3 regions of the Jejuibacter calystegiae genome follow, and region 2 is predicted to be linked to each of the others. Evidence: predicted binding sites of a transcription regulator. Region 2 holds the regulator's gene; each other region holds the start of a gene.

Region 1 (10,504 bases), 2.1 Mb from region 2:
GGGAACCCATTTATACCGCCTCTAAATTTGCCGTTCAGGCCTTTGTGCACACCACGCGTCGACAGGTGGCGCAGCATGGGGTGCGGGTCGGTGCTGTACTTCCCGGGCCAGTGGTAACCGCACTGTTGGATGACTGGCCGAAGGCTAAGCTGGAAGAGGCATTAGACAGCGGTAGTCTGATGCAGCCAACAGATGTGGCTGATGCTGTGCTGTTTATGGTTACACGGCCAAAACATGTCACCATTCGCGATCTGGTCATCCTGCCAAATAACGTTGACCTCTGACCTTCTCCCTCTTTCCGGATAATGCATGATGAACTGTGATAAAGCTGTTATTGGCGTGGATGTTGGTTCAGGAAGCGCACGAGCGGGTGTATTTGATGCTGACGGCAATCTGCTGGCACACGCATCGCGAAAAATAACCCTTTACCGTGATAGCGGCGATCGGGCGGAACAGTCCAGCCGGGAGATTTGGCTGGCGGTTTGCCACTGCGTCCGGGAGGCGGTAGTTACCTCCGGCGTATCGCCATTAGCGATTGCGGGGATGGGGTTTGACGCAACCTGTTCCCTGGTTGTGCTGGGAGCAGGGGGAGAGCCGCTGCCGGTGGGTGAGAGTGAAGCTCCTGAACGCAATATTATTGTCTGGATGGATCATCGGGCGACGGCTCAGGCCGAACGTATTAATGCCACACAACATCCGGTGCTTCGCTATGTCGGAGGGCGTATCTCACCGGAAATGGAAACGCCCAAGCTAGCCTGGCTGAAAGAGCAGCGCCCTGAAATATATAACGGCGCCTGGCAATTTTTTGATCTGGCCGATTTTCTGACGTGGCGCGCTACCGGGGATCTCGCTCGTTCCGTTTGCACCGTCACCTGTAAATGGACCTACCTTGCGCATGAGCAACGTTGGGATCCGGATTATTTCCGCGCCATTGGTCTGCACGATCTGGCGGATGACGATTTTGCGCGTATCGGCCAGCGTATTGTCGAACCAGGCACACCTTGCGGGCAGGGATTAACAGAGGAAGCCGCAACCGCGATGGGGCTACCGGTGGGTACATCGGTTGCGGCTGGTCTGATTGATGCGCATGCGGGCGGTATTGGCACCGTGGGGGTGAGTGGGGGAGCCACTCGCAGCCTTGGATACGTCTTTGGCACCTCATCCTGCACCATGACCTCAACCCGTGAGCCGGTATTCGTGCCGGGCGTCTGGGGGCCTTACTATTCGGCAATGGTCCCGGGGTTGTGGCTGAACGAGGGGGGACAAAGTGCCGCTGGCGCAGCGATAGACCTATTGCTGGCACTCCATCCCGCAGCCCCGGAGGCCAGAGAGCAGGCGAAACTTACCGGTGTTTCTCTGCCTGTCTGGCTGGCGGACAGAGCGCTGGAAGCCGTATCCGATGCTTCATACGCTGTCGAGCTGGCGAACGGTTTACATATCGTGCCGGAATTTCTGGGAAATCGGGCGCCGTTTGCCGATCCAGACGCGCGTGCCGTTATTGTTGGACTGGGTATGGAGCAGGATCTAAAAAGCCTGATATCACTCTATATCGCGGGGATCTGCGGTATCGGTTACGGTCTGCGACAGATACTCGGCGTTCAGAGTGAGCGGGGCATCAAAACGGAAAATATCGTCATCAGCGGAGGCGCCGGGCAGCACCCACTGGTGCGGCAACTGCTGGCGGATGCCTGTGGCTTACCAGTACTTTCTACCCGCTCTCAGGAGCCTGTGTTACTGGGAGCCGCTATTCTTGGCACAGTGGCTGGTGGATTAGCACCCAGTGTGGGTGATGCCATGGCGAACATGGTTGTGGCTGATACTCGCTATGAACCTTCCAGTGATGTATCAGAACTGCATGTTCGGCGCTATGAGGCATGGATACTGCTACAGCAAACGGCAAAAGCTATTCGTCAGGCTTAAGCCACATCATAGGCAGGAAGTACGACAGCGCTCCGGTATGTTCTGAAATGCGGGTGCTCGTCTCTTCAGACCTTCAGCATCCAGCGCTCCGTCAGGCAGCGCTGGCCTTCCGGGCAACTGCGGCAGCTGCCGGAAAGGCAGCCATCGGCTTCATCGGGCACCCGCACCGTTCTGCCCATGGCTTCCAGCCGCTCCAGCATGGCGGTGACCAGCGGCAGTGGGGCGCCCAGCGTCTCGCTAATCTGACGCGCTTCCATCCGCCCGCGCAGCGCCAGCAAATCCCGAACCTGAGTCAGGGTAGCCATAGGTAGCCTGGTCTCCTTAGTGGCAGTCGCCAGCGTGGGACCGACAGCCGTCCGGTTTCCTGGCTGGCGCCAGCAGGTTGACGTCCACCCGGCTACGCATCCGCCGCAGCGTCACGAGCAGCGCCAGGTTAAACAGCACCACCACGGCAATGGCTGTCGTACTATAGCGTGGATGTTCGCTAAAGGTGGCGCACTGATAGTAGAGGGTCGCCAGCGAGTAGCCGATGTTCAGCCCCCACAGCACCGAAAAGGTCATCCAGCCACGGCTCGATTCGCGGGCGATAGCCCCCATTACCGAGATACAGGGGATGTAGAGCAGCACGAAAATCAGATAGCTGTAGGCGGCGGCATCGCTGCCGAACTTACTGCTCATCACACCCATGGCGCCGCTGGCCATCTCGCCGTCACCCTTGCTGGCTTCGATGGGGTTAGCCAACACGCTCAGGCTGAAGGTCTCTTTCAGGCTCTGCCAGGTGTCATCAACCGCGCCTTTCAGTTCGTCGCTCAGGCTGAAGGTGGCGGGATCAAACTCGTCAGCGTGGATATCCTCGGCGGTATACAGGGTGTTCAGGGTGCCGACCACCACCTCTTTTGCCATGGCGCCGGTAAACAGCCCGACGGTAGCCTGCCAGTTATCCTGATGAACGCCGATCGGCGCCAGCAGTGGCGTTAGCACTTTACTCACCGAAGCGAGCGCGGAGTCGTTAATGCTATCGACGGTCTTGCCGCTGAACGAAAAGCTGTTCAGAGCACCGATAAAGATACTGACGATGACAATCACCTTACCGGCCCGCAGCACGAAGCCTTTCAGGCGCTGCCAGGTTTGCAGCAGCAGGCTCTTCATATGGGGAACGTGATAAACCGGAAGCTCCATCACAAAGGGGGTCGCTTCGCCGCGCATCAGCGTATATTTCAGCACCAGCCCGGTGACGATCGCCATCACAATCCCCAGCAGATAGAGCGAAAAGACCACCGTGGCGCCCTGCTTGCCGAAGAAGGCGGAGGCGAAGACGGCGAAAATCGCCAGACGGGCGCCGCAGGACATAAAGGGCGCCATCATAATGGTCATCAGACGTTCGCGCGGCGCATCCAGGGTACGGGCCCCCATGACCGACGGCACATTACAGCCGAAGCCGACGATCAGCGGCACGAAAGATTTACCAGGCAGCCCCAGCGCCTGCATCAGGCGGTCCATAACGAAGGCGGCGCGTGCCATATAGCCGGAGTCTTCCAGGAAGGAGAGGAACAGGTACATCATGCCAATCTGCGGCACCAGCGGTAGCACGGTGTTGATACCGCCGCCCACCCCCTGGGCCAGGAAGATGGTCAGCCATTCCGGGAAGTGCAACGCATCTCCCAGCCAGCGGGTACCGTGAATAAAGATTGCTACCGAACCGCCGTCAAAGATGGGCTGAAGGGCGCCGCCGATATTGATCGCCAGCAGGAACATCAGGTACATCACCAGCAGAAACACCGGCAGCCCCAGCAGACGGCTGAGCACGATTTTGTCCAGCGCCACGGTCAGACGATTAGGCGCGGCGGTCAGGCTGTTGCTGACCTCATCGCATATTGCGGCGATGCTCTGATAGCGGGCATCGGCAATGCTCAATGCCGGATCCTCAATTTGGGTGCTCAGCCGCGCCAGGGCGCCGTCGAGATCCCCGGCAACGCTGCCCGCCAGATGGCGGCTATAAATATCGCCTTCCAGCATTTGTAGCGCCAGCCAGCGCCGTTCGCTGTGGGGTTGGGTGGCTGGCATCCGCTCGGCAAGCTGTTCGGCTTCCGCCAGCAGCGGCTGAGGATAGTGCACCAGCTCGATGGCGGTATTACCGCGATGGCGGTCAACAGCCAGTTTCAGACCGTCGATACCCCGGGCGCGGGTGGAGACCAGCGGTACTACCGGGCAGCCCAGACGGGCGGAAAGGGCGTCGATATCGATACGGATCTGCTGCTTTTCGGCAATATCCAGCATGTTCAGCGCTACCACGCAGGGAATGCCCAGCTCCAGCAACTGCAGCGTCAGATAGAGGTTACGCTCCAGGTTCGAGGCATCCACTACGTTTATCAGCATATCGGCGTCGTTGCTCAGAATGTAGTGGCAGGCGATCTGCTCATCGAGAGAGGTCTGGGAAGAGATAGTGGTCAGGGAGTAGGTGCCGGGCAGATCCACCAGTGTGACCGCATGGTCGGTGGTGGTGAACTGCCCCTCTTTACGTTCGACAGTTACGCCAGACCAGTTGCCGACCCGCTGGCGGGAACCGGTCAACTGATTGAACAGCGTGGTTTTGCCGGAGTTAGGGTTGCCAATAAGACCGATAGTGAGTTTTTTCATTTGTAGTATCGCAACGTGAAAGTGGTTCGCGGCGCCTGAAGCTCCAGGCGCCAGTCCGGTCAGGCGAGCGCTTCCAGGGAGAGTAGCGCCAGGTCTTTCTTACGTAGTACCAGGCTGATACGGCGCGTTTCTATCTGTACCGGATCGCCGAAAGGCGCCACCCGCACGACCCGGAATGAAGAGCCAGGCAGCATCCCGAGAGAGAGCAGCTTCTGACGCCAGGCCGGACTGATTTCCCGGGAAAATCCGGTAATTTTCCACGAACTGTTCGCGTGCATATGCATAGAATCCCCTGTGAACGAGACCGATCGGCAAAAAACCTGGCCACCGCAGGCGACCAGGAAAAAACCTGAAAAAGTATGAGGCAATGATAATGAGAACAATTTTTATCTTCAATCTGAAGAAGGGGGTTAAATGCGTTTTTTTTGAGCGTAAACAAATTTAGCGCTCGGGGCGGGATAACGAAGGGTTAATAAAGTTATCTGTCGGTAAGAAGGTTTTAGAAAATGGGCCAATGTTACTTTTATGTTGGCGCGGAAAGAGGCCGCCGGTGCAGGATACCGGCGGCTTTCTGGGTTAGCGCTTCTTGCCGAAGGCGGCCGCCAGAGCATCGCTCATGGCGCTGTTACCCGCAGGCGTGCTTTCTGCCCGCCGGGGTTTACCCGCCGGACGGCTACGATCGCGGCCATTGCCGTTACCGGCGTTGCCGGAAGCGGAACGGCGGCTACCGGTATCGCCGGGTTGTTCATCCAGCCGCATGGTCAGCGCGATACGCTTACGCGCCATATCCACATCCAGCACCTTCACCTTCACGATATCGCCCGCTTTCACTACTTTGTGGGGATCGTCAACGAAGCTGTCGGACAATGAAGAAATATGGACCAGGCCGTCCTGATGAACGCCGATATCCACGAAGGCGCCGAAGTTGGTGACGTTAGTGACCGCCCCTTCCAGCACCATGCCGGGCAGCAGATCGTTCATGGTTTCCACGCCGTCGGCGAATTTGGCGGTCTTAAACTCGGGGCGCGGATCGCGGCCCGGTTTTTCCAACTCTTTGATGATATCGCTGACGGTCGGCACCCCGAATTTGTCGTCGGTAAAGTCCACGGCCTTCAGATTACGCAGGGCGCTGCCGTTGCCCATCAGATCGCGCAACGCCTGCTCAGTCGCCGCCAGAATGCGTTCCACCACCGGGTAGGCTTCCGGGTGAACGGTGGAGGCATCCAGTGGGTTATCGCCGTGGTTAATACGCAGGAAGCCAGCGCACTGTTCAAAGGCCTTCGGCCCCAGACGGCTTACCTTCAGTAACTGCTGGCGGTTGCTGAACTGGCCGTTTTCGTCGCGCCAGGCCACGATATTTTGCGCCATCATGCGCGTCAGACCCGCTACCCGGGTCAGCAGAGGGACCGAAGCGGTGTTCAGGTCAACGCCAACGGCGTTTACGCAGTCTTCCACCACCGCGTCCAGCTTCTTCGCAAGCTGGCTCTGGCTGACATCGTGCTGATACTGGCCCACCCCGATGGATTTAGGATCGATCTTCACCAGCTCTGCCAGCGGATCCTGAAGGCGGCGGGCGATAGAGACCGCGCCGCGCAGCGACACGTCGAGATCCGGGAATTCCAGCGCCGCCAGCTCGGAAGCGGAATAAACCGACGCCCCGGCCTCGCTAACGATCACCTTCTGGGCGGTCACTTTGGGGAACTGCTTCTGAACGTCCAGGTAGAAACGCTCGGTCTCGCGGGAAGCCGTACCGTTACCGATCGCCACCAGCTCAACGTTGTATTTTTCGCAGAGCGCGGCTACTACGGTCGCCGCTTTGGCCGCCTGACCGGTGTGGGGGTAAATCGTGTCGGTGGCGACCAGCTTACCGGTGGCGTCCACCACTGCGACCTTAACGCCGGTGCGTAGACCGGGATCGAGGCCCATAGTGGCGCGCAGCCCGGCTGGGGCCGCCATCAGCAGGTCATGCAGATTACGGGCGAAAACGTTGATAGCCTCGTCTTCGGCGCGTTCCCGCACCGTGCCCATCAGCTCAGTTTCCAGGTGCATCAGCACCTTAATACGCCAGGTCCAGCTCACTACCGCACGGCGCCAGCTATCCGCCGGAGCGTTGTTCAGACGCAGGCCCAGGTGGTCGATAATAATCTGTTCGCCGTGACTCTCTTTCGGCGGCTCGTCGAACTGCGGATCGGGGTTCAGGGAAAGTTGCAGTACGCCTTCGTTACGACCGCGGAACATTGCCAGAGCGCGGTGGGAAGGCACTTTGGCGATGGGTTCATGATGGTCGAAATAGTCGCGAAACTTGGCTCCTTCTTCTTCCTTGCCGCTCACGACACTTGCTACCAGATCGGCGTTCTTCCACAGGTAGTCACGCACTTTAGCCAGCAGGGCCGCGTCTTCTGCGAAGCGCTCCATCAGAATGTAGCGAGCGCCGTCCAGGGCGGCTTTCGCGTCGGCGACCCCTTTATCGGCATCGATATAGCTTTCCGCTTCCTGTTCCGGGGTGAGGGAAGGCGTGTTCCACAGGCTGTCCGCCAGTGGTTCCAGACCGGCTTCGATGGCGATCTGCCCACGGGTACGGCGCCTGGGCTTATAGGGAAGGTAGAGATCTTCCAGTTCGGTTTTGCTCAGGGTGCCATTAATGGCCGTGGCCAGTTCACTGGTCAGCTTGCCCTGCTCATCGATGGATTTCAGAATCGCCTGGCGGCGATCGGACAGCTCGCGCAGGTAGCCCAGACGGGTCTCCAGTTGGCGCAACTGGGTATCGTCCAGCCCGCCGGTGACCTCCTTACGATAACGTGCGATAAACGGCACGGTGTTCCCTTCATCCAGCAGACGAACCGCGGCTTCTACCTGTTCGGCCCGGGCCTGCAGCTCACCGGCGATAATGCGACAGAGCGAATCATTCATCATGGCTAAAATTTCATCTTGTGAGTACCAAAAGTCAGGGGACAGTTATACGGACTGACGGCGAAAAATGCCAGTCGCAGCGGCCGGGCAGCGGGGAATCAGACAGTTCCTCGCATGTGGATATTGCTGTTATGATTTATGTCAGCGTTTGAATTCGGGAATATGGCTGTGGGCACCAAACTGATTACCCGGGAAGGGTATAACAAGCTGAAACAAGAGCACGATTACCTGTGGAACGAGAAACGCCCGGAGATCACTAAAATCGTCTCCTGGGCTGCGAGTCTGGGTGACCGCTCGGAAAATGCCGACTACACCTATAACAAGCGACTGCTGCGCCAGATCGATCGTCGGGTGCGCTTTCTGAGGAAGCTGCTACCGGTGCTTTCAATCGTCGATTATTCGCCGCAGCAGGAAGGACGCGTTTTCTTTGGCGCGTGGGTGGAAATTGAAAACGAAGCAGGAGATGTGAAGAAGTTTCGCATTGTCGGCCCGGAGGAGATCTACAGCGAGCGCAAAGACTATATCTCCATTGATTCGCCTATGGCCCGGGCGCTGCTGAAAAAGCAGGTGGACGAAGAGTTTGTGGTCCAGACACCGGAAGGCGAAAAACTCTGGTTTATCAATGCCATTGAGTATCCGAAGGGCGATGCCGCGTTGGATGATACCGGCTTCAGACCGCTCCGCGGCTGAAAATGGCGATGACCTGCGTCAGGTGCGCCTTCATCGCCTGGCGCGCTGCGCGTACGTCCCGGGCTTCCAGCGCTTCCAGAATGGCGCGGTGCTCCAGTTCCGAGCGGTGCGGCATATCCTGCGGCGTGTAATGGCGCTGCAGCATACGGAACATACTGCCGTAGCGGTGGCCCAGCAAATGGCTGATGATAAAGGCAAGCGTAGGATTACCGCTGGCCCGGGCGATGCGAATATGAAACAGGCGATCCCCGGGATGAGTGACCGAGCCCGCGCGGTTATCGCGGCAGTTCTGTTCCCAGGCGCTGCGGATCCCCGCCAGCTCCTCATGGCTTGCGTGGCGCGCCGCCAGCGCTGCGGTTTCCGGTTCAATCAGCAGTCGGGTTTGCAGTAGCGAAAACGGCGGCAGTTCGGCGTTCAAATCCAGACTGATACCCAGTTCGTTATCCACGTCGCCCCACTGATCGCGCCCGGCCTGAGTCATTACCGGCTCCTGGCGGGCGTCTGGCGTCTGCGCCTTCACAATCACCCCGTTACCGACCTTCACATCCACCAGTCCTATCACTTCCAGCGCAATCAGCGCTTCACGCACCGAAGCCCGGCTCACCTGAAGCTGACGCGCCAGTTCGCGTTCCGGCGGCAGGCGGCTACCGGGAGGAAACTCGCCATTCTCGATGAGCTTGTGCAGTTGATCGGCTATCTGTCTGTATATCCTTGGGTTTTCAAGTCGGGTGATCGGCATGGGTTACCTTTTCTTACCAGTTTGAAGTGACTGAGTGCACAAAAAACAATCAGGAAACTTGAGTAATCGTTATCTGGGTGTAAAAAAATAGTTAATCCGAAACGCTGTTTTGAGATCTGAATAACCCATAACTGTACACACAATAACCCGTTACTCCGGTTTTGTCATGGTGCCGTCGGCGGCTAAAGGCCTGACCATTAGACCGAAGTAGCGAAGGAGTCACTATGGATTTAGCAGGTAAGCGAGCGCTGATAACCGGCGCCGGACAGGGGATTGGCTATAGCACCGCCAGACTATTCGTGGAGGCCGGTGCCGAAGTGATTGGTTGCGATCTGAATCCCGCGTCTCTGGAGGCGATCGCCGGTATTCAGGCCGTTACCCTGGATGTGACTGACGGTGCTGCGGTCGCGGCGGCAGCTCAAAGGCTGGGGCCAGTGGATGTACTGTTCAACTGCGCCGGAGTGGTGCACAACGGCTCGATTCTTGAGTGTCGCGAAGAGGAGTGGCGTTTCGCCATGGATCTTAACGTGACGGCGATGTTCCACACCATTCGCGCCTTTCTGCCCGCCATGCTCGAGCGCGGCGGCGGCTCCATTATCAATATGTCATCGGTGGCCTCCAGCATCAAAGGGGTGGCTAACCGTTTTGCCTATGGCGCCAGTAAAGCGGCGGTCATCGGTCTGACCCGTTCGGTGGCGGCGGACTACATCACCCGGGGAGTTCGCTGTAACGCCATTTGTCCGGGCACCGTGGAGTCGCCATCGCTACGCGATCGCATTGCCAGCCAGGCTCAGGCCCAGGGCAAAAGCGTGGAGGAAGTGTACCAGGCCTTTGTGGCCCGCCAGCCCATTGGCCGCATCGGTAAGTCTGAAGAAATTGCGCAACTGGCGCTCTATCTGGCCTCTGACGCAAGCGGCTATACCACCGGCACCACACAGATTATTGACGGCGGCTGGAGCAACTGACGCCTGTTTACCTTCAAAAATTGGGGAACCACATGAAATTACTGCGTTATGGAGAGCCGGGCCAGGAGCGTCCGGGGGTACTGGATAAAGCGGGGCTGATTCGCGATCTTTCCGGGTATATCCCGGATGTGGCAGGTCCTGCGCTATCGGCAAAAAGCCTGGACCATCTGAAGAGTTTGGATATCGAGGCGCTGCCTCACGTGCCGGGACAGCCGCGCATCGGTGCCTGTGTGGGCAATATCGGCAAATTTATCTGTATCGGCCTGAACTACGCCGACCATGCGGCGGAGACCGGCGCTGAGATTCCGAAGGAGCCAGTGGTATTTAACAAGTGGACCAGCGCGGTGGTGGGCCCTTATGACAATGTGCTGATCCCACGCGGTTCAGAGAAGACCGACTGGGAAGTGGAGCTTGGGGTGGTGATCGGCCGTGCCGCCAGCTACATCAGCGAACAGGAGGCGATGGATTACGTGGCGGGGTACTGCGTGGTGAACGATGTCTCCGAGCGCGAATACCAGATCGAGCGCGGCGGCACCTGGGATAAAGGCAAGGGCTGCGACACTTTCGGCCCCATTGGCCCGTGGCTGGTCACAACCGATGAGGTGCCGGCTCCTCATAACCTGAAGATGTGGCTGGAGGTGGA
Region 2 (10,504 bases):
CATCTTAATCCAGTGCAATATCTTTCTGAATACAAGTCGTTGGGATTATAAAGACAAATCTCAACAGCGGATAGCGTCAAACCAGGATAGCGGCAAAAGTCGGAATTAACCGGAAATTGCCACCGCACGGCAGAATGCCGAACATGATACCCTAACCAGACGAACTCAAAAAAAGAACTTTGCGATGAAACTCAATACCCGCCTGCAAACTGCACAATCCAGGGACGACCATGCGCCCGTCGTCCTGATTCACGGCCTGTTCGGCAGCCTGGACAATCTTGGGGTGCTGGGACGCTCTCTGGTGCAAGATCGCACGGTGCTGCAGCTCGATCTGCGCAATCACGGTCTCTCCCCGCGAAGCGATAGCATGACGTACAGGGAAATGGCGCAGGACGTGCTGGATACTCTGGACGACTGTCAGCTTGATAAAGTGACGCTGATCGGCCACTCCATGGGCGGTAAAGTGTCGATGGCGCTGAGCGCCCTGGCTCCGGAGCGCATCGAACAACTGGTGATGATTGATATTGCACCGGTGGCCTACCCGGTGCGCCGCCATGATGCCATCTTCGCCGCTGTGCGCGCAGTGACCGACAGTGGCGTTACCCGCCGCCACGATGCCGCGGCGATAATGCGCGAACACATCGAGGAAGAAGGCATTATCCAGTTCCTGCTGAAATCCTTCGCCAGCGGCGAGTGGCGCTTCAATGTGCCGGTGCTCTGGGATCAGTACGACAATATCACCGGTTGGGAGCCCACGCCCCCCTGGCCGCACCCGGCGCTGTTTATCCGCGGCGGCGATTCACCTTATATTCAGGCTTCCTCACAGGCGGAGATTGCCGCACAGTTCCCCCAGGCCCGCGCGCACGTCATCGCCGGTGCCGGACACTGGGTCCACGCGGAAAAACCCCAGGCGGTACTGCGGGCCATTGATCGCTTCCTTACTTCTGATTAAAAACCCATCGTCCGGTCGCCAGATACGCTCCAGGCGTTGGCGCACCGGATGGCACTAATGTATGATGGCGCGCTGTAAAAATCCGCTCCCGTAGCCTTTTCCCTGTCCAGCAGCAGCAAATCATGGCAAAAGAACAAACGGACCGCACGACGCTCGATCTCTTTGCGAACGAGCGCCGCCCGGGTCGACCCAAAACCAATCCGCTGTCGCGTGACGAGCAACTGCGCATCAACAAGCGCAATCAGCTCAAACGTGACAAAGTCCGCGGCCTGAAGCGCGTTGAGCTCAAACTCAATGCCGAGGCGGTGGATGCGCTCAATGAGCTCGCCGATGCGCGTAACATCAGCCGCAGCGAGCTTATCGAAGAGATTCTGCTGAGCCAGCTCGCCCAGCTCCGGGGCTAAGACCGCCCCTTACGCCGTCAGGTATGTTGCATACTGTGCACCCTGCGGCGAATAGCGGTTTCCGCACTCGAAGGGCTTCTGCTATGATTGCCCTATCCGTGGGCATTACGCAGCCACCATACTTTTTTAGATTCAAGAGGTTACTTTACTCATGGCAATCGTAGGCATTTTTTTCGGCAGCGACACCGGCAATACCGAAAATATCGCAAAAATGATTCAGAAACAGCTCGGTAAAGAAGTTGCTGAGGTGCATGATATTGCTAAAAGCAGCAAAGAAGACCTGGAAGGCTTCGATATTCTGCTGCTTGGTATCCCGACCTGGTACTACGGTGAAGCACAGTGTGACTGGGACGACTTCTTCCCCACGCTGGAAGAGGTAGACTTCAACGGTAAGCTGGTTGCGCTGTTTGGCTGCGGCGATCAGGAAGACTATGCGGAATACTTCTGCGACGCGCTGGGTACCATTCGCGATATTATCGAACCGAACGGCGCCACCATCGTGGGTCACTGGCCGACCGAAAGTTACCACTTCGAAGCGTCGAAAGGGCTGGCCGATGATGACCACTTCCTGGGTCTGGCTATTGATGAAGACCGTCAGCCGGAGCTGACCAACGAGCGCGTTGAGAAATGGGTTAAGCAGATCTCTGAAGAGCTGCATCTTGATGAAATCATCAACGCCTGATGATAAGTTGTTGCGGCGCGATCTGCGCCGCATTAATAGATATAACCGATAGTAATAATTGATACATTTCCTTAACTTTGCCCCACTAAGTTGTACAATAAGCCCGGTAAATTGGGCATCGGTGCCGTATCTGGCATAATTTTTCCCACTTTTTTATTCACATTTTTGCAGGTTGAACGCGGTTTTCATTTACCCTTCACGGTTCTATAATGAGACGCATTCATCTTTTTCATGAATTCTATGCAGTGCTCCAGAGGAGCTAAGTCATTAAGCAACAGGACATATTCCGCATGACTGACAACAATACCGCATTAAAGAAGGCCGGCCTGAAAGTCACGCTTCCCCGGTTAAAAATCCTGGAAGTGTTACAGGAGCCTGAAAATCACCATGTCAGTGCGGAAGACTTGTACAAGCGACTGATCGATATGGGTGAAGAGATTGGTCTGGCCACGGTTTACCGCGTGCTGAACCAGTTCGACGATGCAGGCATTGTCACCCGTCACAACTTCGAAGGCGGAAAGTCTGTTTTTGAGCTGACGCAGCAGCATCATCACGATCACCTTATCTGCCTGGATTGCGGCAAGGTGATTGAATTCAGCGATGATTCTATTGAAACTCGTCAGCGCGAGATCGCCACCCGGCACAATATCCGCCTGACCAACCACAGCCTCTACCTGTACGGCCACTGCGCTGAAGGAGACTGTCGGGAAGACGATGGCGCCCATGAGGCCAGCAAGAAGTAAGCGAGTCTACGCCACAGCCAAAAAAAACCGGAGATCGCTCTCCGGTTTTTTGTATAGAGAATAAAACCCCGGCGCAGAGGCCGGGGTTTTACTTATGGCGATTCAGGCGCGCAATATTAGCCGCCCATTTTCGCCCAGGTATCACGCAGTCCAACGGTGCGGTTAAATACCGGCTTATCGGCGCTGCTGGTCAGCCCATCAAGACAGAAGTAGCCTTCACGTTCGAACTGGTACGCGTTTTCCGGCTGTGCCGCCTTCAGGCTCTGCTCTCCGTAGCCCTGCTTCACCACCAGCGATTCTGGGTTAACGGTAGAAAGGAAATCTTCCGCCGAGCCCGGGTTCGCCACGCTGAACAGACGGTCATAGAGGCGGATTTCAATGGGCAATGCGTGAGCAGCGCTGACCCAGTGAATCACCCCTTTCACCTTGCGGCCATCGGCCGGATCTTTGCTCAGGGTATCAGCATCGTAGCTACAGCGAATCGCGGTGATATTGCCATCGGCGTCTTTTTCCACCTCTTCGGCTTTGATCACATAGGCGTTACGCAGACGTACCTCTTTGCCCAGCACCAGACGCTTATACTGCTTGTTCGCTTCTTCACGGAAGTCAGCGCGATCGATCCAGATTTCACCGCTGAAAGGCACCTCGCGGTTACCCATCTCCGGACGGTTCGGATGATTCGGCATGGTCACCATCTCGCTCTGCCCCTGCGGGTAGTTGGTGATGATAAGCTTAACCGGATCGATAACCGCCATCGCACGCGGCGCATTCTCATTCAGATCTTCGCGAATGCAGGCTTCCAGCGACGCCATCTCAACGGTGTTGTCCTGCTTGGTCACGCCGATACGTTTGCAGAATTCGCGGATAGAGGCCGCAGTGTAGCCACGGCGACGCAGACCGGAAATGGTCGGCATACGCGGATCGTTCCAGCCTTCCACTATCTTCTCGGTCACCAGCAGATTGAGTTTACGCTTGGACATAATGGCGTATTCCAGATTCAGGCGCGAAAACTCGTACTGACGCGGATGAGCCGGAATGGTGATATTGTCCAGCACCCAGTCATACAGGCGGCGGTTATCCTGGAATTCCAGGGTACACAGCGAATGGGTGATCCCTTCCAGCGCATCGGAAATGCAGTGGGTGAAATCATACATCGGGTAGATGCACCACTTATTGCCGGTCTGGTGATGATCGGCAAATTTAATGCGGTACAGCACCGGATCGCGCATCACCATAAACGGCGATGCCATATCGATCTTCGCACGCAGGCAGGCGGTGCCCTCGGCGAATTCACCGGCACGCATCTTTTCAAACAGCGCCAGGTTCTCTTCCACGCTGCGATCGCGATACGGGCTGTTCTTGCCCGGCTCGGTCAGAGTGCCGCGGTATTCACGAATCTGCTCCGGCGTCAGTTCATCAACGAAAGCCAGGCCTTTGTTGATCAGTTCGATGGCGTAGTGGTACAGCTGGTCGAAATAGTCAGAGGAGTAACGCACGTCACCCGCCCAGTGAAAGCCCAGCCACTCGACATCCTGCTTAATGGAGTCCACATACTCGATATCTTCTTTAACCGGGTTAGTGTCGTCGAAGCGCAGATTGCAGGTGCCCTGGTAATCCTGAGCGATGCCGAAGTTCAGGCAGATGGATTTCGCATGGCCGATATGCAGATAGCCGTTCGGCTCAGGAGGGAAACGCGTGCAAATGGTGGTGTGTTTGCCGCTGGCCAGATCCTCATCAATAATCTGGCGAATAAAGTTAGTTGGGCGGGCTTCAGCCTCACTCATCTCTTAATACCTCAAAGCGTTTTTAACTCGGTTAACGTGGAATGATCTTACAAGCCGTCGCCGGACACAACCCTTAGTTACAGAAATTCGCACAGCTTTGGCGCGGGAATAAAAAAACGGCCGGGTTCTCACCCGGCCGCTCTCAGAGATATCGTCCGACAGACGTTATTTCTTCGCTTTAATCTCGTACAGCGGGGTTTCGCCAGCCACCAGAGTACCGGTCGCTTTCACCACCAGACCGCTGTAGTCGTCGATGTTGCTGCAGACCACCGGGCTAATCATCGAGCGCGCATTGGCGTTCAGGAAGTCGAGATCCATCTCCAGCACCGGCTGACCGGCAGCAACAGAGGCCCCCTCTTCTACCAGACGCTTAAAGCCTTTACCTGCCAGCGCCACGGTATCGATACCCATGTGCACCACAATCTCAGCGCCGTCATCGGTCTCCAGGCAGAAAGCGTGGTTGGTATTAAAGATTTTCACCACGGTGCCTGCCGCCGGAGCCACGACCGTCTTATCGCTGGGCTTAATCGCTACGCCGTCGCCTACCGCTTTGCTGGCGAAGGCTTCGTCCGGCACCTCGTCCAGCGCCACCAGTTCGCCGCTAACCGGCGCCACCAGGGTCAACAGCGTCGGCAGGTCGTTGCGCACCGCCTGAGGCCTGGCCTGTGCGGCAGGCGCCGACTGAGCTGCGTCAGACTGTGAGGCTGCAACCGGTCCCGTGGTCTTCATGGCGTTGGCGATCTTCTCAGCTACAAAGCCAACGATGATCTGTACGCTGGTCTTGTTCAGGCGAATCACGCCGCTGGCGCCAAGGCGCTTAGCCAGTGCGTCATCCACCACCGCAGAATCTTTCACCGACAAACGCAGGCGAGTGATACAGGCATCGATACCGGTCAGGTTATCGGAACCCCCTACCGCTGCGATGTACTGACGAGCCAGTTCGGCGACGTCCTGCTTCTCACCGCCGCTGACATTGGTGTCCTGACCATCGGCTTCGCTACCGGCCACGGCCAGCTCGCGCCCCGGCGTCATCAGGTTAAATTTGGTGATGGTGAAGCGGAACACCAGATAGTAAATAACGAAGAACACCAGGCCCTGCGGAATCAGCATGTACCACTGCGTGGCCAGCGGGTTACGCGAAGAGAGCACCATATCCACCAGACCGGCGCTGAAACCGAAACCGGCAATCCAGTGCATGCTGGCGGCGATGAAAACAGAGATACCGGTCAGTGCGGCGTGAATCACGTACAGTACCGGCGCAACGAACATGAAGGAGAACTCCAGCGGCTCGGTGATACCGGTGAAGAAGGCGGCGAACGCCCCCGCCATCATGATACCCATCACCTTCGCTTTGTTTTCGGGGCGTGCGCACTGGTAAATCGCCAGCGCCGCACCAGGCAGACCGAACATCATGATCGGGAAGAAGCCCGCCTGATAGCGACCGGTGATACCCACAACCGCTTTACCCGCCTCGATAGACTGAGCGCCGCCCAGGAAGTTAGGAATATCGTTGATACCCGCGACATCGAACCAGAATACCGAGTTCAGCGCATGGTGCAGGCCTACCGGGATCAGCAGACGGTTAAAGAAAGCGTAAACCCCGGCGCCAATGGAACCCATTTTCTGGATATATTCGCCGAACTCCACCAGGCCGCCAAAGATCACCGGCCAGACGTACATCAGTACGAAGGCGACAGCAATCATCACGAAGGAGGTCAGAATCGGCACCAAACGGCGACCGCTAAAGAACGACAGCGCTTTCGGCAACTCCACGCCGCTGAAGCGGTTATACAGCTCAGCCGAGATGATACCCACCAGGATACCCACGAACTGGTTATTAATTTTCGCGAAGGCGGCAGGAACTTCCGCTTCCGGGATGCTCTGGATCATGGAGACCGCGGCAGGTGAACAGAGCGTGGTCAAAACCAGAAAACCGACAAAGCCGGTCAGCGCCGCTGCACCGTCTTTATCTTTGGACATGCCGTATGCAACACCGATGGCGAACAGCACAGACATGTTATCTATAATGGCGGCACCGGACTTGATAAAGAAGGCAGCGAGCGCATTATCGCCCCCCCAGCCGACCGGATCGATCCAGTAACCGACACCCATAAGGATGGCGGCGGCGGGCAGCGTGGCCACCGGCACCATCAAAGCGCGCCCTACGCGCTGTAAGTAGCCTAGAATACTCACTTTATTCCCCCTAGAAGACCCCGAGTGAAGCCTCGTAACTCTTTTTATAGTGCGATCGGCCCGGGCTACGGGCTAATCCATACGGCAAATGTCATATCACAGCAGAGTGTGTGGAAAATTAATTCGCTTCGCAAATTAAAACCCTGCTTTTTGTGAATTCAATCACCAAATTTCGTATCTTGCCTGGCATCTCTATGGCTATCTTATAAAACTTATTTTATTATGAAAAATATCAGGACGGATAAATGCCGCCGTGCGGCAAATCTGGGTTAATCTTTACTTCAGTATAAGCGGCAATCCGGCCAGCACGTTTAACTTAACTTTTATAGAGGTGAATGATGAGACTGATTCCCCTGACAACGGCTCAACAGGTCGGTAAATGGGCAGCCCGCCATATTGTAAACCGTATTAACGCCTTTAAGCCTACCGCAGACCGCCCTTTCGTTCTGGGTCTGCCGACTGGCGGCACGCCGCTGGAAGCCTACAAGGCGCTGGTGGAACTTTATAACGCAGGTGAAGTTAGCTTCAAACACGTCGTTACCTTCAATATGGACGAGTACGTCGGCCTGCCGAAAGAGCATCCGGAAAGCTACCATAGCTTCATGCACCGTAATTTCTTTGACCACGTCGATATCCCGGCGGAAAATATCAACCTGCTGGACGGTAATGCGCCAGACGTTGATGAAGAGTGCCGCAATTACGAAGAGAAAATCCGTGCCTACGGCAAAATCCATCTGTTTATGGGCGGCGTGGGTAACGACGGCCATATCGCCTTTAACGAACCGGCCTCTTCGCTGGCTTCCCGCACCCGTATCAAAACTCTGACCCATGATACCCGGGTCGCCAACTCCCGCTTCTTTGGCGGCGATGTCAATCAGGTTCCGAAATACGCTCTGACCGTTGGCGTAGGTACCCTACTGGACGCTGAAGAGGTGATGATCCTGGTGCTGGGCCACGTCAAGGCGCAAGCGCTGCAGGCTGCAGTCGAAGGCAACGTAAACCATATGTGGACCATCAGCTGCCTGCAATTGCATCCGAAAGCGGTTATCGTCTGCGACGAGCCTTCTACCATGGAGCTGAAGGTCAAAACGCTGAAGTACTTCAACGAGCTGGAAGCTGAAAGTATTAAAGGTCTTTAAGTCATATCTATTCCGGGGGTAACTATGTATGCACTAACCCATGGCCGTATCTTTACCGGTCACGACGTTCTGGACGACCATGCGATTATCATCGCGGACGGTTTCATTGACCGCATCTGTCCGCAGGCAGAGCTGCCGCAGGATATCGCCACGCGCAATATGGGTGGTGCCATTATCGCCCCGGGATTTATTGACGTTCAGCTAAACGGCTGCGGCGGCGTCATGTTTAACGACACCGCCGACGCGGTAAGCGTGGAAACCCTGGAAATCATGCAGAAGGCCAACGAGCGCTCCGGCTGTACCAGCTTCCTGCCGACGCTTATCACCTCCAGCGATGAGTTAATGATGCATGCGGTTAACGTGATGCGTGAATACCTCGACAAGCATCAGAACCAGGCGTTGGGGCTGCATCTGGAAGGTCCGTGGTTGAGTCTGGTGAAGAAAGGGACCCACAACCCTGAGTATATTCGCAAGCCGGATCCCAGCCTGGTGAACTTCCTGTGCCAGAATGCCGACGTCATTACCAAAATCACCCTCGCCCCGGAAGAGGTCGATCCGGCCGTGATTCGCCAACTGGTGGATGCCGGTATCCGCGTTTCCGCTGGCCACTCTAACGCCACCTGGCAGGAAGCGAAGCGCGGCTTCCGCGCGGGCATCAGCTTCGCAACTCACCTGTATAACGCCATGCCTTATATTACCGGTCGCGAACCGGGCCTGACCGGCGCTATTTTCGACGATCCGGATCTGTACTGCGGGGTTATCGCTGACGGGCTGCACGTCAGTTACGCCAACGTTCGCACCGCGAAAAAACTGAAAGGCGAAAAGCTGTGCCTGGTGACCGATGCCACCGCAGCGGCAGGTTCCGATATTGACCAGTTCATTTTTGCTGGTAAAACAATATACTACCGGAATGAACTGTGCGTGGATGAGAACGGAACCCTGAGCGGCTCGGCGCTGACTATGATCGAAGGGGTGCGTAATCTGGTGGAGCATGTCAACATCGCGCTGGATGAAGCCCTGCGTATGGCAACGCTCTACCCCGCCAGGGCCATGGGCGTGGCGGACCGTCTGGGCACACTGGAAGCGGGCAAGGTAGCAAACCTGACCGCGTTCAGCCGCGACTTTAAAATTATCAAGACCATCGTTAACGGAGACGAGGTCTCAATCGGATAAACGGGTATGACGACTGGCGGACAAGCGCAAATAGGTAATGTTGATCTGGTCAAACAGCTTAACGGAGCGGCGGTTTACCGTCTGATCGATCAACAGGGGCCGATATCGCGCATCCAGATCGCCGAGCTAAGCCAGCTTGCCCCCGCCAGCGTCACCAAAATCACCCGCCAGCTGATCGAGCGCGGTTTAATTAAAGAGGTCGATCAGCAGGCATCCACCGGCGGACGCCGGGCTATCTCCATCGTTACCGAGACCCGCGGCTTTCAAGCCATCGGCGTGCGTCTTGGCCGTTACGACGCAACCCTGACGCTTTTCGATCTCAGCGCCAGGGCGCTGGAAGAACGTCATTATCCACTGCCGGAACGACGTCAGGATGCGCTTGAAATCGCCCTGCTGGCGGCTATTGAAGATTTTATTAGCCACTGTCAGCGCAAGATTCGCGAACTGATTGCGATCTCTGTGATTCTGCCTGGCCTGGTGGATCCTGAAAGCGGCGTGGTGCGCTATATGCCCCATATCGAGGTCGATGACTGGCCGTTGGTGGAAAAACTGGAACAGCGCTTCGGCTTTGCCTGCTTCGTGGGGCATGACATTCGCAGCCTGGCGCTGGCGGAGCACTACTTCGGCGCCACCCGGGACTGCGAAGACTCTATTCTGGTGCGCGTCCATCGCGGTACCGGGGCCGGTATTCTTTCCGGCGGACAGATCTTTATTGGCCGCAACGGCAATGTCGGTGAAATTGGCCATATTCAGGTCGATCCGCTGGGCGAACGCTGCCACTGTGGCAACTTCGGCTGCCTGGAAACCATTGCCGCTAACGCAGCCATCGAGCAACGGGTACGGCAGTTGCTTTCCCAGGGCTACCAGAGCCGACTGGACCCGGACAACTGCCGAATCCAGGATATTTGCCGGGCCGCCAACCGCGGCGACCCGCTGGCCAGCGAGGTGCTGGAGCAGGTTGGACGCCATCTGGGCAAGGCTATCGCCATTGCCATTAATCTGTTTAATCCCCAAAAGGTCGTGATCGCCGGCGAAGTGATGGAGGCGGAGAAAATCCTGCTGCCTGCCATTGACCGCTGCGTCAATACTCAGGTGCTGGAAGCCTTTCGCCGCAATCTGCCGGTCGTCCGCTCCCATCTTGATGACCGTTCAGCCATCGGCGCCTTCGCTCTGGTAAAGCGCGCTATGCTTAACGGAGCACTCCTGCAGCGACTGCTGGAAGAGTAACCCCGGACCATGACGGCGGCGCGGGATTTTACTTCCGGATAACGCCGCCGCTGGTTACCATAGCGATTCAGGCCCAGGCCATCTTCCGTAAATCATCCGACTGACTATGACGATAAAAAATGTAATTTGCGATATCGACGGCGTGCTGATGCACGATAACGTCGCCGTTCCAGGCGCCGCGCAGTTTCTGTCCGGACTGCTGGAAAA
Region 3 (10,504 bases), 2.5 Mb from region 2:
ATGGAAAGTTTGAGCGTCGATCAGATGGCGGCGGAGGCCAATATGAGCATCTCGGCGTTTCACCACAACTTTAAGGCGGTAACCAGCACGTCGCCGCTTCAGTATCTGAAGAGCTGGCGATTGCATAAGGCGCGAATGCTGATGCTGCACGATGGCGTGAAGGCCAGCGCGGCGGCAATACAGGTGGGCTATGAAAGTCCTTCCCAGTTCAGTCGTGAATTTAAGCGCTATTTTGGCGCCACGCCGCAGCGGGAAGTGGAAAAGATGCGCAGCCTGCCGCCGCTGCCGGAAGGCGAAGCGACGGCAGGCAGAGGCCGTCAGGAACGGGCGTAGCGTTTTTTCAGAACCACCGCCAGAGCGCTGACCAGGCCTGCGACCAGCAGTATCACCGGCAGTACCATCAGGAAGGTCATCACCTGCTCTTCATGACGCTGTACGAAGGGCACCAGACCCAGCGCATAACCGAAACTGGTGACAGACACCACCCACAGCAGGCCGCTCAGCCAGTTAAAAAGCTGGAAACGGCGGTTCGGCAGACCAGAAAGCCCCGCCAGGGTTGGCAACAGAGTACGGACGAAAGCCAGAAAACGACCCACCAACAGCGCCAGCAGCCCGTGCCTGTCAAACATTCGGGTGGCGCGCTGGTGGTAGTGCAGAGGTAATTGTTCCAGCCAGCTCTGGACGAGGCGGGTATTCCCCAGCCAGCGTCCCTGAAAATAGCTCAGCCAGCAGCCCAGGCTGGCGGCAATGGTCAGCAGCATAATCGTAGGAATAAAGCCCATGACGCCCTGGCTTATCAGGGCGCCCGCCAGAATCAGCAGGCTATCGCCCGGCAGGAAGGAAGCGGGCAGCAGACCGTTTTCCAGAAACAGCGTGACAAACATGACGAAATAAACGAAACCCACCACGTGGGGATCCGCGAGCGCGGTGAAGTCATGTTGCCAGAGCGCGGCGACGATATTCTCTATAACGGTCATGGGTGTTCCTGTGGAAAGAGCGAACTGCGTATCGGGGGCTATTGTAACCGGAAAAACCCCGGGAGCGGTGGCCCTGGGGCAATAAAATGCAGAAACTTTGACCCAGAGTGTTCATCACCGCGTCCACCGCCGGAAACCTTACGCGATACGGGCGAATCCCGCTGCTAAATCCGCAATTAAATCTTCAACGTTTTCTAAACCGATGTGTAATCTGACCAGAGTTCCGTTGAAGTCTGGCTGACCACCCGGGCGAATAGCTGCCAGTTCTTCCGGCTGATTGGCGAGAATCAGCGATTCAAAACCGCCCCAGGAGTAGGCCATTGAAAAGTGCTGGAAGTGGTCGAGGAACTGCGCCATGGCGGCATCATCGAGCCGCTTGTTCAGTACGAAGGAGAACAGGCCGCTACAGCCCAGGAAGTCGCGCTTCCAGAACTCATGGCCTGGGCTTTGCGGCAGGGCAGGGTGGTTCACCCGCGCCACCAGGGGCTGTTCGGCCAGCCACTGCGCCACGGCGATGCTGCTCTCCTGATGCTGGCGCAGGCGCACCGCCAGGGTACGCAGACCGCGACTGGTAACGTAGGCGGTATCGGCATCCACCATCTGACCCATCAGATAGGCGTTTTCCCGCAGTTGCTCCCAGCAGCGCTCGTTCGCTACCGCCGTACCGATCATGGCATCCGAATGGCCCACCAGATATTTGGTCCCGGCCTGAATCGAGATATCGATTCCGAACTCCAGCGCCTTAAACAGCACCCCGGCGGACCAGGTATTGTCGATCATAATGATGGCGTCCGGCGCTTTGCTGCGTACGGCGCGTACAATCGCGGGGATGTCCTGCACTTCCATGGTGATAGAGCCAGGGGATTCCAGGAAGACGATGCGGGTGTTGGGCTGGACCAGATCGGCGATGTTTTCCCCTACCATGGGATCAAACCAGCTGGTAGTCACCCCCAGCTTCGCCAGAATTCGGGTACACAGGTCCTGAGTGGGCTCATAGGCGCTGTTGGTCACCAGAATATGGTCGCCCTGTTCCACAAAGGCGAGAACCGTATTGGCTACCGCCGCTGCGCCGCAGGGAAACAGCGCGCAGCCTGCGCCCCCTTCCAGCTCGCACATCGCTTCCTGGAGCGAAAAGTGGGTCAGGGTGCCGCGACGGCCATAGAACAGTTCGCCGCTGGCCCGGCCTTTGGTGGCGCGTTTTTTCTCTTCGACGCTGTCGAAAACCAGCGACGATGCGCGCTGAATCACGCTGTTGACCGAGCCCTGGGTATAGCGTTTACGCCGACCGGCATGCACCAGGGTAGTTTCGATATGCTGCTTTGTCATTGTCATCCCCATCTTTACGTCTGGATGTCCAAAATAAGCCACTGGGCCTCTTAGCGCAATGGGCAAGAAGTCGAAAGGGTGAACGCCTCTCTTTTTTTACTGCGTAAACGCAAGGAAAATGAGGACAAAGTGCGTCAGCATGTAAATACTAATGAGAACGACTATCAATTCGAAGCCGTTTTGGTATTATTACGAACAGTTTTTCTCTAAATTTCGTCCTGGAGAGTTAGTGTGACAGAGAATTTGATGCAGACGGATCTCTCCGTCATGGGTATGTATCATCATGCCGATATCGTTGTGAAGATAGTGATGATCGGCCTGATTCTGGCGTCAGTGGTCACCTGGGCCATCTTCTTTAGCAAGGGTGTGACCATGCTGAAGCAGAAGAGCCGCCTTAAGCGTGAACAGCAGGCTCTGGATGGGGTTCGTTCACTGGAAGAAGCGAATGAAAAATCGGCCTCTTTCGGAAACGGCAGTCTCTCTGCTCTGCTGCTTCAGGAAGCGCAGAATGAGCTCGAACTCTCCGCGGGCAGTGAAGATAACGAAGGGATTAAAGAGCGTACCGGCTTTCGTCTGGAACGTCGCGTGGCTTCCGTTGGCCGCCTGATGGGGCGCGGCAATGGCTACCTTGCCACTATCGGCGCTATCTCTCCGTTTGTCGGGCTGTTCGGTACTGTATGGGGAATCATGAACAGCTTCATCGGTATCGCCCAGACCCAGACCACCAACCTGGCCGTCGTGGCACCGGGTATCGCGGAAGCGCTGCTGGCTACGGCCATTGGCCTGGTGGCGGCGATTCCGGCGGTGGTTATCTACAACATCTTCGCCCGCGTCATCGGTGGTTTTAAAGCCTCGCTGGGTGACGTGGCGGCGCAGGTTCTGCTGCTGCAAAGCCGTGACCTTGACCTGGAGGCCACCGCGGCAAATCGTCCGGTACAGTCCGCCCGTAAACTGCGTGTAGGTTGATGCGCTATGGCGATGCACTTTAACGAAAACGTCGATAACGACGGCGAAATGCACGATATCAACGTCACGCCCTTTATCGACGTGATGCTGGTGTTGTTGATTATCTTTATGGTGGCGGCGCCCCTGGCGACGGTGGACGTGAAAGTTAACCTGCCAGCGTCCAGCAGCAAGCCGGCGCCGCGCCCGGAAAAACCGGTTTATCTGTCGGTGAAGGCGGACAACAGCATGTTCCTTGGCGATGATGCGGTCACCAAAGAGAATATGGTCAACGCGCTGAACGCCATGACGCAAGGTAAGAAGGACACCACCGTGTTCTTCCGCGCCGATAAGACCGTGAACTATGAAACCATGATGGATGTAATGGACACACTGCGCCAGGCAGGCTATCTCAAGATTGGCCTGGTGGGACAGGAAGTTTCCCATAAGTAGCGGTTTTTTTAGCGTTAAAACGGTAAACCCCGGCACTGAATGTCGGGGTTTTTTTATGAGCTTCAGACTTTAAGAGCACGTGCTTTGACAGCGCCGCCCCGTCATCACAGAATAGCGCTACAGGTCATGGGGAGCGGGCTATGAAGGATGAAAGACATCAGCGGATACTGGCGTTGCTCGGCCAGCACAACTGGGTAGCCACCGATGTTCTGGCATGCGCCCTGGCGGTAAGCCAGGAGACGCTGCGCCGCGATCTGCGCGAACTTCAACGTCAGGGAAAGATTCTGCGCAGCCATGGGCGGGCGCGTAGCCTGATGGCAGGGACATCCTATGCCGATCCGTTTCGCGCTCGCCAGAAGAGCCACCACGCCCGCAAAGCGGATATCGCCCGCCAGGCGCTACCCTGGATCGTCGAAGGTATCACCCTGGCGCTGGATGCCAGCACGACCAGTTGGTATCTGGCGCGCCAGCTCCCCGATCTGCCCCTCAGGGTATTCACTAACAGTTTGCGTATTTGCCAGGCGCTGGAACGGCGATCGCATATCCAACTGTTGCACAGCGGCGGCTGGCTCGATCGCGACAGCGCCTGCTATGAGAATCCGGCCCTGTTGGCGCTGTTGCGCCACATAGAAATCGATCTGTTTATCTTCTCCTGCCAGGGGGTGGATGCCGCGGGAGATATCTGGGACGTTCAGGGCTGGAATGCGCGTTTTAAACAACTGCTGCTAAGCCGTGCGGAGCAGTCGCTACTGCTGATGGATGGTAGTAAACGCGGTCGTACCGGTGAGGAGTGTATTGGCTCGCTGAACGAGGTGACAGCGCTTATCGATGATAAAAACCGTGCACCGTAAACATCCGTAAGCCCGCTTTTACGCCGCGTTGGCTACGCTATACTGGCGGCTCCTTTTTTACTCAGCAGGACGTTTATGGAGCGCTTTTTTGAGAATGCGATGTACGCCACTCGCTGGCTGCTGGCACCGGTCTACTTTGGTCTGTCGCTGGCGTTGATCGCTCTGACGGTTAAGTTTTTTCAGGAGATCATCCACGTCATTCCCAACCTTTTTACCATCGCCGAATCGGATCTGATTCTGCTGCTGCTGTCGCTGGTGGATATGACGCTGGTGGGGGGGCTACTGGTGATGGTGATGTTCTCTGGCTACGAAAACTTTGTCTCTCGTCTGGATATTAACAGCAACAAAGAGAAGTTGAACTGGCTGGGAAAAATGGATGCCACATCACTGAAAAATAAAGTGGCGGCCTCGATTGTGGCTATCTCCTCAATTCATCTGCTACGCGTCTTTATGGACGCGAAGAACGTTCCGGATAATAAGCTGATGTGGTACGTGATTATCCACCTCACCTTTGTGCTCTCTGCTTTTGTCATGGGTTATCTGGACAAACTTACCCGTGGGGATCATTAACCGCGTAACAGGCCCGGCGGCTTGCCGGGCCTGCCGGGATCATTTATCTGAAGATGCCTGCCACAGATTCAGTTCTCCGTCGCTGACGTGAGCATCGATGGCCTTCAGCTCTTCCTCGCTAAAGCGCAGGTTGTCCAGCGCCTTCACGTTCTCTTCCAACTGCTCAGTGCGGCTGGCGCCAATCAGTACCGAGGTGACGCGATTATCCTTGAGCAGCCAGCTCAGGGCCATCTGAGCCATGCTCTGACCGCGAGCCTGGGCCATATCATTAAGGAGACGCAGGCTGTTAAGATTGCGTTCACTAAGCATATTTTCCGTCAGACCGCGGGCTTTTTTACCTTCGTGCTGCATGCGCGATCCGGCCGGAATACCGTTCAGGTATTTCCCGGTCAGCAGACCCTGAGCCAGCGGCGTAAAGGCGATACAGCCCATCCCGTTTTCCTCCAGGGTATCGAGCAGGCCACTGCTGTCCACCCAGCGATTCAGCAGGTTATAAGAGGGCTGATGGATCAGCAGCGGAATGCCCTGTTCGCGCAGCAGGCGCGCCATCTCAGCGCTACGCTCCGGCGAATAGGAGGAGATCCCGACATAGAGCGCTTTACCGCTCTTCACCGCGTGAGCAAGGGCGCCAGCGGTCTCTTCCATTGGGGTGTTTTCGTCCACCCGGTGCGAATAGAAGATATCCACGTAATCAAGCCCCATACGCTGCAGGCCCTGATCGAGGCTTGCCAGCAGATACTTGCGCGAGCCGCCGCTGCCGTAGGGGCCGGGCCACATGTCATAGCCCGCTTTGGTCGAAATGATCAGTTCGTCGCGATAGCTGGCGAAATCTTCGCGCAGCAGACGGCCAAAGTTGGTTTCGGCGCTGCCCGGCGGCGGCCCGTAGTTGTTGGCAAGGTCAAAGTGGGTGATGCCCAGATCGAACGCTTTGCGCAGCAGGGCACGCTGGTTATCCAGCGGACTGACGTCACCGAAGTTGTGCCACAGGCCAAGGGAAAGAGCGGGGAGTTGCAGACCGCTGCGACCGCAGTAGCGGTACTGCATCTGTTCGTAGCGGGAAGGGTTGGCAAGGTAAGGCATGGTTACTCCTTTCTTGTTTTTGAAACGGTGTTTCTAATCCCTATACTAAAGCGCCCGCTGTCGTTATACCACCCCGGAATTCTGAGGATTTTGCACCGCCAGCCAGCGCGCCGGTTCGGCGAGGATCTGTCGGTACAGCCGATAAAGCGTGTCCGGCGTGGGGACGTCATGGCTCGCCTGACCGTGACGACGATGGGCCTGCCAGGTCAGGGCTGCCTGAATCAGCGGCGTTTCTGACGGCGGTTTGCCGGATGCTGCCAGCAGGGGAGCCAGATCTTCCGGGGTCAGAGCGGCCAGTTGCGGTTGCGCTCGCTCAAGGAAGGTTCGGGTGATATCCAGCAATGTCTGAGCGCTAAAGTGTGCCGACTGGGCCATAAACAGCAGCCCGCAGCATCCGGCACTCTGGTGAAAGCGACAGCTAACCGCATAGCCGACCCTCAGTTCATCGCGCAGTTGCCGGAAGTAATCCGGCGCCAGCAGCGCGGCCAGCAGGCGCACGGCGCTTTCGCTGGCGGGAAGGGTATCGGGAGCCGGACAGAAGAGCAGAATGGCCGCTTCATCGTTGTTTGCTGGCAGATAGTGATGTCCACTGGCGGCAGGGGCAGGCGCTTTATCCCGGGTCAGTGGCCACGGTAGCCTGCTAAGCCGCTGCGCCAGTTGCCGACGTAGCGCGTCATCGCCGCCCATCAGCGCCGCCTGCCAGTACGGTTTATCTTCCGGGGGCCCCAGCAATGCCGGAAGCTGCGCCATCAGGGCGCGTAGGGCAATCTCGCCCATTAATTGCTGCTCCTGCCGGGCCCGGGCGATTTCGCCCCGTCGCCACGTTTCGGGCGTCATCTGTCCAAATGCGTTCAGTACGCTGTCCAGCGCCCATTCCATCACCAGCGGCGGGCCGCTTAACGACAGCAGCCATTCGCCGTCGACGCAGTTGAATTCCATGTCGCCGCCGTAGTGGCGACAGGCCGCCGCCAGCGGTGCACAAACCAGTTGCAGGGCCAGGCCTTGCCCGTCAGGCAGTCGCGCGCCAAGCAAAAAGGCTGGTGCTCCCTGCCATGTTAGCTGCGCCAGTTCGACTGACCGCAACGGCGTTGGTGAAAGCGCGGGGCAGTGGTCATCCATAAATTGCCAGCCTGTCACCGGGAGCACGTCGCTGGTGGAGGGATACTCTCCCATCTCCAGTCTGAATCCCAGGCTGTTAACCGTCTGACCGTCGAGCCGGGGCGTGCTGTACAGGCGCAACAGGCTGTCCGGCGTGATTGCCTGTAACAGCGGCCGCCACGCTTTGGAACAGGCGGCTTCACCCAGCATCAACGCCCGGGAGCGTAGCTGTTCCAGAGGGGAGCCGGCGTTAAATTCGCGCCGGGCCAGCGTCGCATAGTGGCGGGCGATTTCCGGACTCTGGCGTTGTAACTGCGCCAGCCAGTCGAAAAACAGGGCGGCGATACTTTCCGGCGCGGCTTCGCCGCAGGGAAGGTCAATAGCCAGTATCCGGGTATGTGGATTTTCCAGCACCTGGCGCAATGCCGGGCGAGCGCCTGGAGCCTGTTTGCCCAATGCCTGAGCCAGGCTGCCTGGCGCATCGTCCTGAATAAATCCCTGGAGCAGGGCCGCAGCTTCGACAATAGCGGGATGATTATCAACGGCGAAGGCCAGCCGCAGTAGTGGCGTCTCCGCCAGCTTTAGCGCCATACGCCGTGGTTCAACGGCAAGGGGAAGAGCGATCGGGAACGGTTCTGCGCCATTGGGCAACTGCGCCCAGGGGGCGCTCAGCGCCATGAGCGTTTCTTCGCTTTGCGGTCCCTGGAGCCACAGCGACATATTGCCAGCGTGGTAATGGCGTTGGTGGAAATCGCGCAAGGCGGCCCGGATGGCCTGCGTGTCTTCGCCGAAGGTGGCCTGGCTACCGACATGGAAGCGATGCAGGGCCGGGGAGCCCGTACAGGCCAGTAGCGTCGCGGCTTCGCGCAGGGTTTCACCGTGGCGCTTAAGCAGGCCATATTCGGCATCAATAGCCGCGGTTTCCGCCTGGAGAGCCGCCAGGGGAAAGGCCGGAGCAGACAGCATATCGAGCAGCCGTTCCAGACCGTCAGCCAGTCGCCCGGATCCGACTTCAAAAAAGAAAGCAGTCTGTTCACCGCGAGTGGTGGCGTTGAGCTGTCCGCCCTGGCGCTGAACCCAGGGCATCAGCCGCTGCTGGTCACGGTAGCGGGCGCTTTCGGCAAACAGCGTATGTTCCAGCAGATGGGCCAGCCCGGGCCAGGCATCGGGTTCGTGACAGCTGCCGGTTTCGATGCGAACCAGCGCCGCCGCCCGCTTCGCCCCCGGCTGCGTAATGGCATGGACCCGCAGTCCGTTGGCGAGGCGGCGAACGATCATACGTGGCTCTTGTAGATGAGCTGTGAATTAGCGCGGTTACGGAACTGAAGCTGATGGATATCGAGCGATGCGCACTCCGCCTGGCGGCGGGCTTCGATAATCTTACCGTGATGGGGGGATTTGCTGCACACCGGGTCGGCGTTGGCGGCATCGCCGGTCAGCATATAGGCCTGGCAGCGACAGCCGCCGAAGTCTTTGGTCTTTTCCGGGCAGGAGCGGCAGGGCTCCGGCATCCAGCTATCGCCGCGAAAGCGGTTAAAGCCGAAGGATTCGAACCAGATATGCTTAAGACTGTGCTCCAGCACCGACGGGAATTCGATCGGCAACTGACGGGCGCTGTGACAGGGCAGCGCGGTGCCTTCCGGCGTAACGCTCAGGAATACCGCTCCCCAGCCGCCCATGCAGCCTTTAGGGCGCTCTTCATAGTAGTCCGGGGTTACGAACAGCAGGTCGGTCAGTACGCCGTCACGCTCCATACGGGTGCGGTAACGGGCGACCACCTCTTCCGCCCGGGCGATCTGATCGCGGGTCGGCAGTAGCCCTTCGCGGTTCAGGAACGCCCAGCCGTAGAACTGGCAGGTGGCAAGCTCCACGTCGTCGGCTTCCAGCGTCAGGCTCAGGTCGAGGATCTTATCGATCTGATCGATATTGTGGCGATGCAGAACAAAGTTGAGCACCATCGGGTAGCCGTGCTCTTTCACCGCTTTCGCCATTTCCAGCTTACGCTCGAACGCTTTCTGGGATCCCGAAAGCGCAGCATTGAGATCCGGATCGCTGGCCTGGAAGCTGATCTGAATGTGATCCAGCCCGGCATCGGCGAAGTCGGCGATCTTTTTGCGCGTCAGACCAATGCCGGAGGTGATCAGGTTGGTGTAGAAACCAAGATCGCGCGCCGCCCGAATCAGCTCGGGCAGATCCTTACGGGTCAGCGGCTCGCCGCCGGAAAAACCGAGCTGTACCGCACCCATCTCTCTGGCCTGTTCAAAGACCCGGATCCACTGATCGGTGGTCAGCTCTTTTTCCTGGCTCGCGAAATCCAGCGGGTTAGAGCAGTAAGGGCACTGCAGCGGGCAGCGGTAGGTCAGCTCTGCCAGCAGCCACAGCGGCGGTTTAATGGCTAATTCACTCTGGCTCACGTAATAAAATCCATTTCTGTTGCACCACGCGCGGGAAGAAGGCGACAACGTCGTTATCCACGCCTCCTGCATCGGGGTAGCGCTGGTTAAGTTCATCGATTATCCCGGCAATGGAGCGCTTACCGTCCACCAGCTGCAGAATTTCCGCTGCGGGGCCGTTCAGCTTTGCCATACCTTCCGGGTAAAGAATCACATGGCAATTTTGCGCCTCTTCCCACTGCAGGCGGTAGCCACGGCGGAAAACGGGGATCTGTTCGGTACTCATCAGACGAGCCTCGTGGTATGCCAGGCGTCTTTATCGGTGACGCTGTGATAGGGTTTGCGATGCAGCTCATAGGCCATGGTCATGGCATCCAGCATCGTCCACAGGATATCCAGTTTGAACTGTAGGATCTCCAACATTCTTTGCTGTCTTTCAACCGTAGTACAGAATGTTTTTGCAAGCGTAAGACCGTGTTCCACGTCGCGACGGGCCTCATTCAGACGGCGGCGGAAGTAGTCGTAACCTTCGGCTTCGATCCACGGGTAGTGGCCGGGCCAGGTGTCCAGCCGCTTCTGGTGGATCTGCGGTGCGAATAGCTCGGTCAGGGAGCTACAGGCGGCCTCCTGCCAGATGGTGCGGCGCGCGAAGTTAACGTAAGCGTCCACTGCGAAGCGCACTCCCGGCAGCACATGCTGATGGGAAATCAGCTCTTCACGCTTCAAACCGACCGCTTCACCCAGCCGCAGCCAGGCTTCAATGCCGCCCTCGGCGCCCTGATAGCCATCGTGATCCAGAATGCGCTGAACCCAC

The links. Region 2 encodes Fur, which represses iron uptake genes when iron is present. Its sites were predicted from a motif close to ATAATAATGAGAACNACTATCAA; they were not measured.
Region 1: feoA (ferrous iron transporter A) is a predicted target of Fur. The motif match lies at 4,925-4,947, and genes of this name have one in related genera.
Region 3: exbB (tol-pal system-associated acyl-CoA thioesterase) is a predicted target of Fur. The motif match lies at 2,449-2,471, and genes of this name have one in related genera.

Annotation. Positions count from the first base shown of each region.
Region 1 covers NZ_CP040428.1:780,460-790,963, reverse strand. Annotated here, with positions in the region: gene FEM41_RS03750 (SDR family oxidoreductase) at 1-284, shown strand, start outside; gene FEM41_RS03745 (FGGY-family carbohydrate kinase) at 313-1,920, shown strand; gene feoC ([Fe-S]-dependent transcriptional repressor FeoC) at 1,986-2,225, opposite strand; gene feoB (Fe(2+) transporter permease subunit FeoB) at 2,242-4,557, opposite strand; gene feoA (ferrous iron transporter A) at 4,617-4,841, opposite strand; gene FEM41_RS03725 (Tex family protein) at 5,134-7,470, opposite strand; gene greB (transcription elongation factor GreB) at 7,636-8,157, shown strand; gene FEM41_RS03715 (FadR/GntR family transcriptional regulator) at 8,138-8,896, opposite strand; gene FEM41_RS03710 (SDR family oxidoreductase) at 9,121-9,861, shown strand; gene FEM41_RS03705 (fumarylacetoacetate hydrolase family protein) at 9,894-10,504, shown strand, end outside.
Region 2 covers NZ_CP040428.1:2,901,286-2,911,789, reverse strand. Annotated here, with positions in the region: gene seqA (replication initiation negative regulator SeqA) at 1-3, opposite strand, end outside; gene ybfF (esterase) at 185-952, shown strand; gene ybfE (LexA regulated protein) at 1,075-1,356, shown strand; gene fldA (flavodoxin FldA) at 1,508-2,038, shown strand; gene fur (ferric iron uptake transcriptional regulator) at 2,329-2,781, shown strand; gene glnS (glutamine--tRNA ligase) at 2,898-4,565, opposite strand; gene nagE (N-acetylglucosamine-specific PTS transporter subunit IIBC) at 4,731-6,758, opposite strand; gene nagB (glucosamine-6-phosphate deaminase) at 7,097-7,897, shown strand; gene nagA (N-acetylglucosamine-6-phosphate deacetylase) at 7,922-9,070, shown strand; gene nagC (DNA-binding transcriptional regulator NagC) at 9,077-10,297, shown strand; gene FEM41_RS13245 (HAD-IIA family hydrolase) at 10,404-10,504, shown strand, end outside.
Region 3 covers NZ_CP040428.1:395,767-406,270, reverse strand. Annotated here, with positions in the region: gene FEM41_RS01675 (AraC family transcriptional regulator) at 1-333, shown strand, start outside; gene FEM41_RS01670 (DedA family protein) at 318-977, opposite strand; gene metC (cystathionine beta-lyase) at 1,116-2,303, opposite strand; gene exbB (tol-pal system-associated acyl-CoA thioesterase) at 2,535-3,269, shown strand; gene exbD (TonB system transport protein ExbD) at 3,276-3,698, shown strand; gene fucR (L-fucose operon activator) at 3,839-4,549, shown strand; gene FEM41_RS01645 (TIGR00645 family protein) at 4,625-5,119, shown strand; gene mgrA (L-glyceraldehyde 3-phosphate reductase) at 5,159-6,199, opposite strand; gene pqqF (pyrroloquinoline quinone biosynthesis protein PqqF) at 6,263-8,575, opposite strand; gene pqqE (pyrroloquinoline quinone biosynthesis protein PqqE) at 8,572-9,711, opposite strand; gene pqqD (pyrroloquinoline quinone biosynthesis peptide chaperone PqqD) at 9,698-9,976, opposite strand; gene pqqC (pyrroloquinoline-quinone synthase PqqC) at 9,976-10,504, opposite strand, start outside.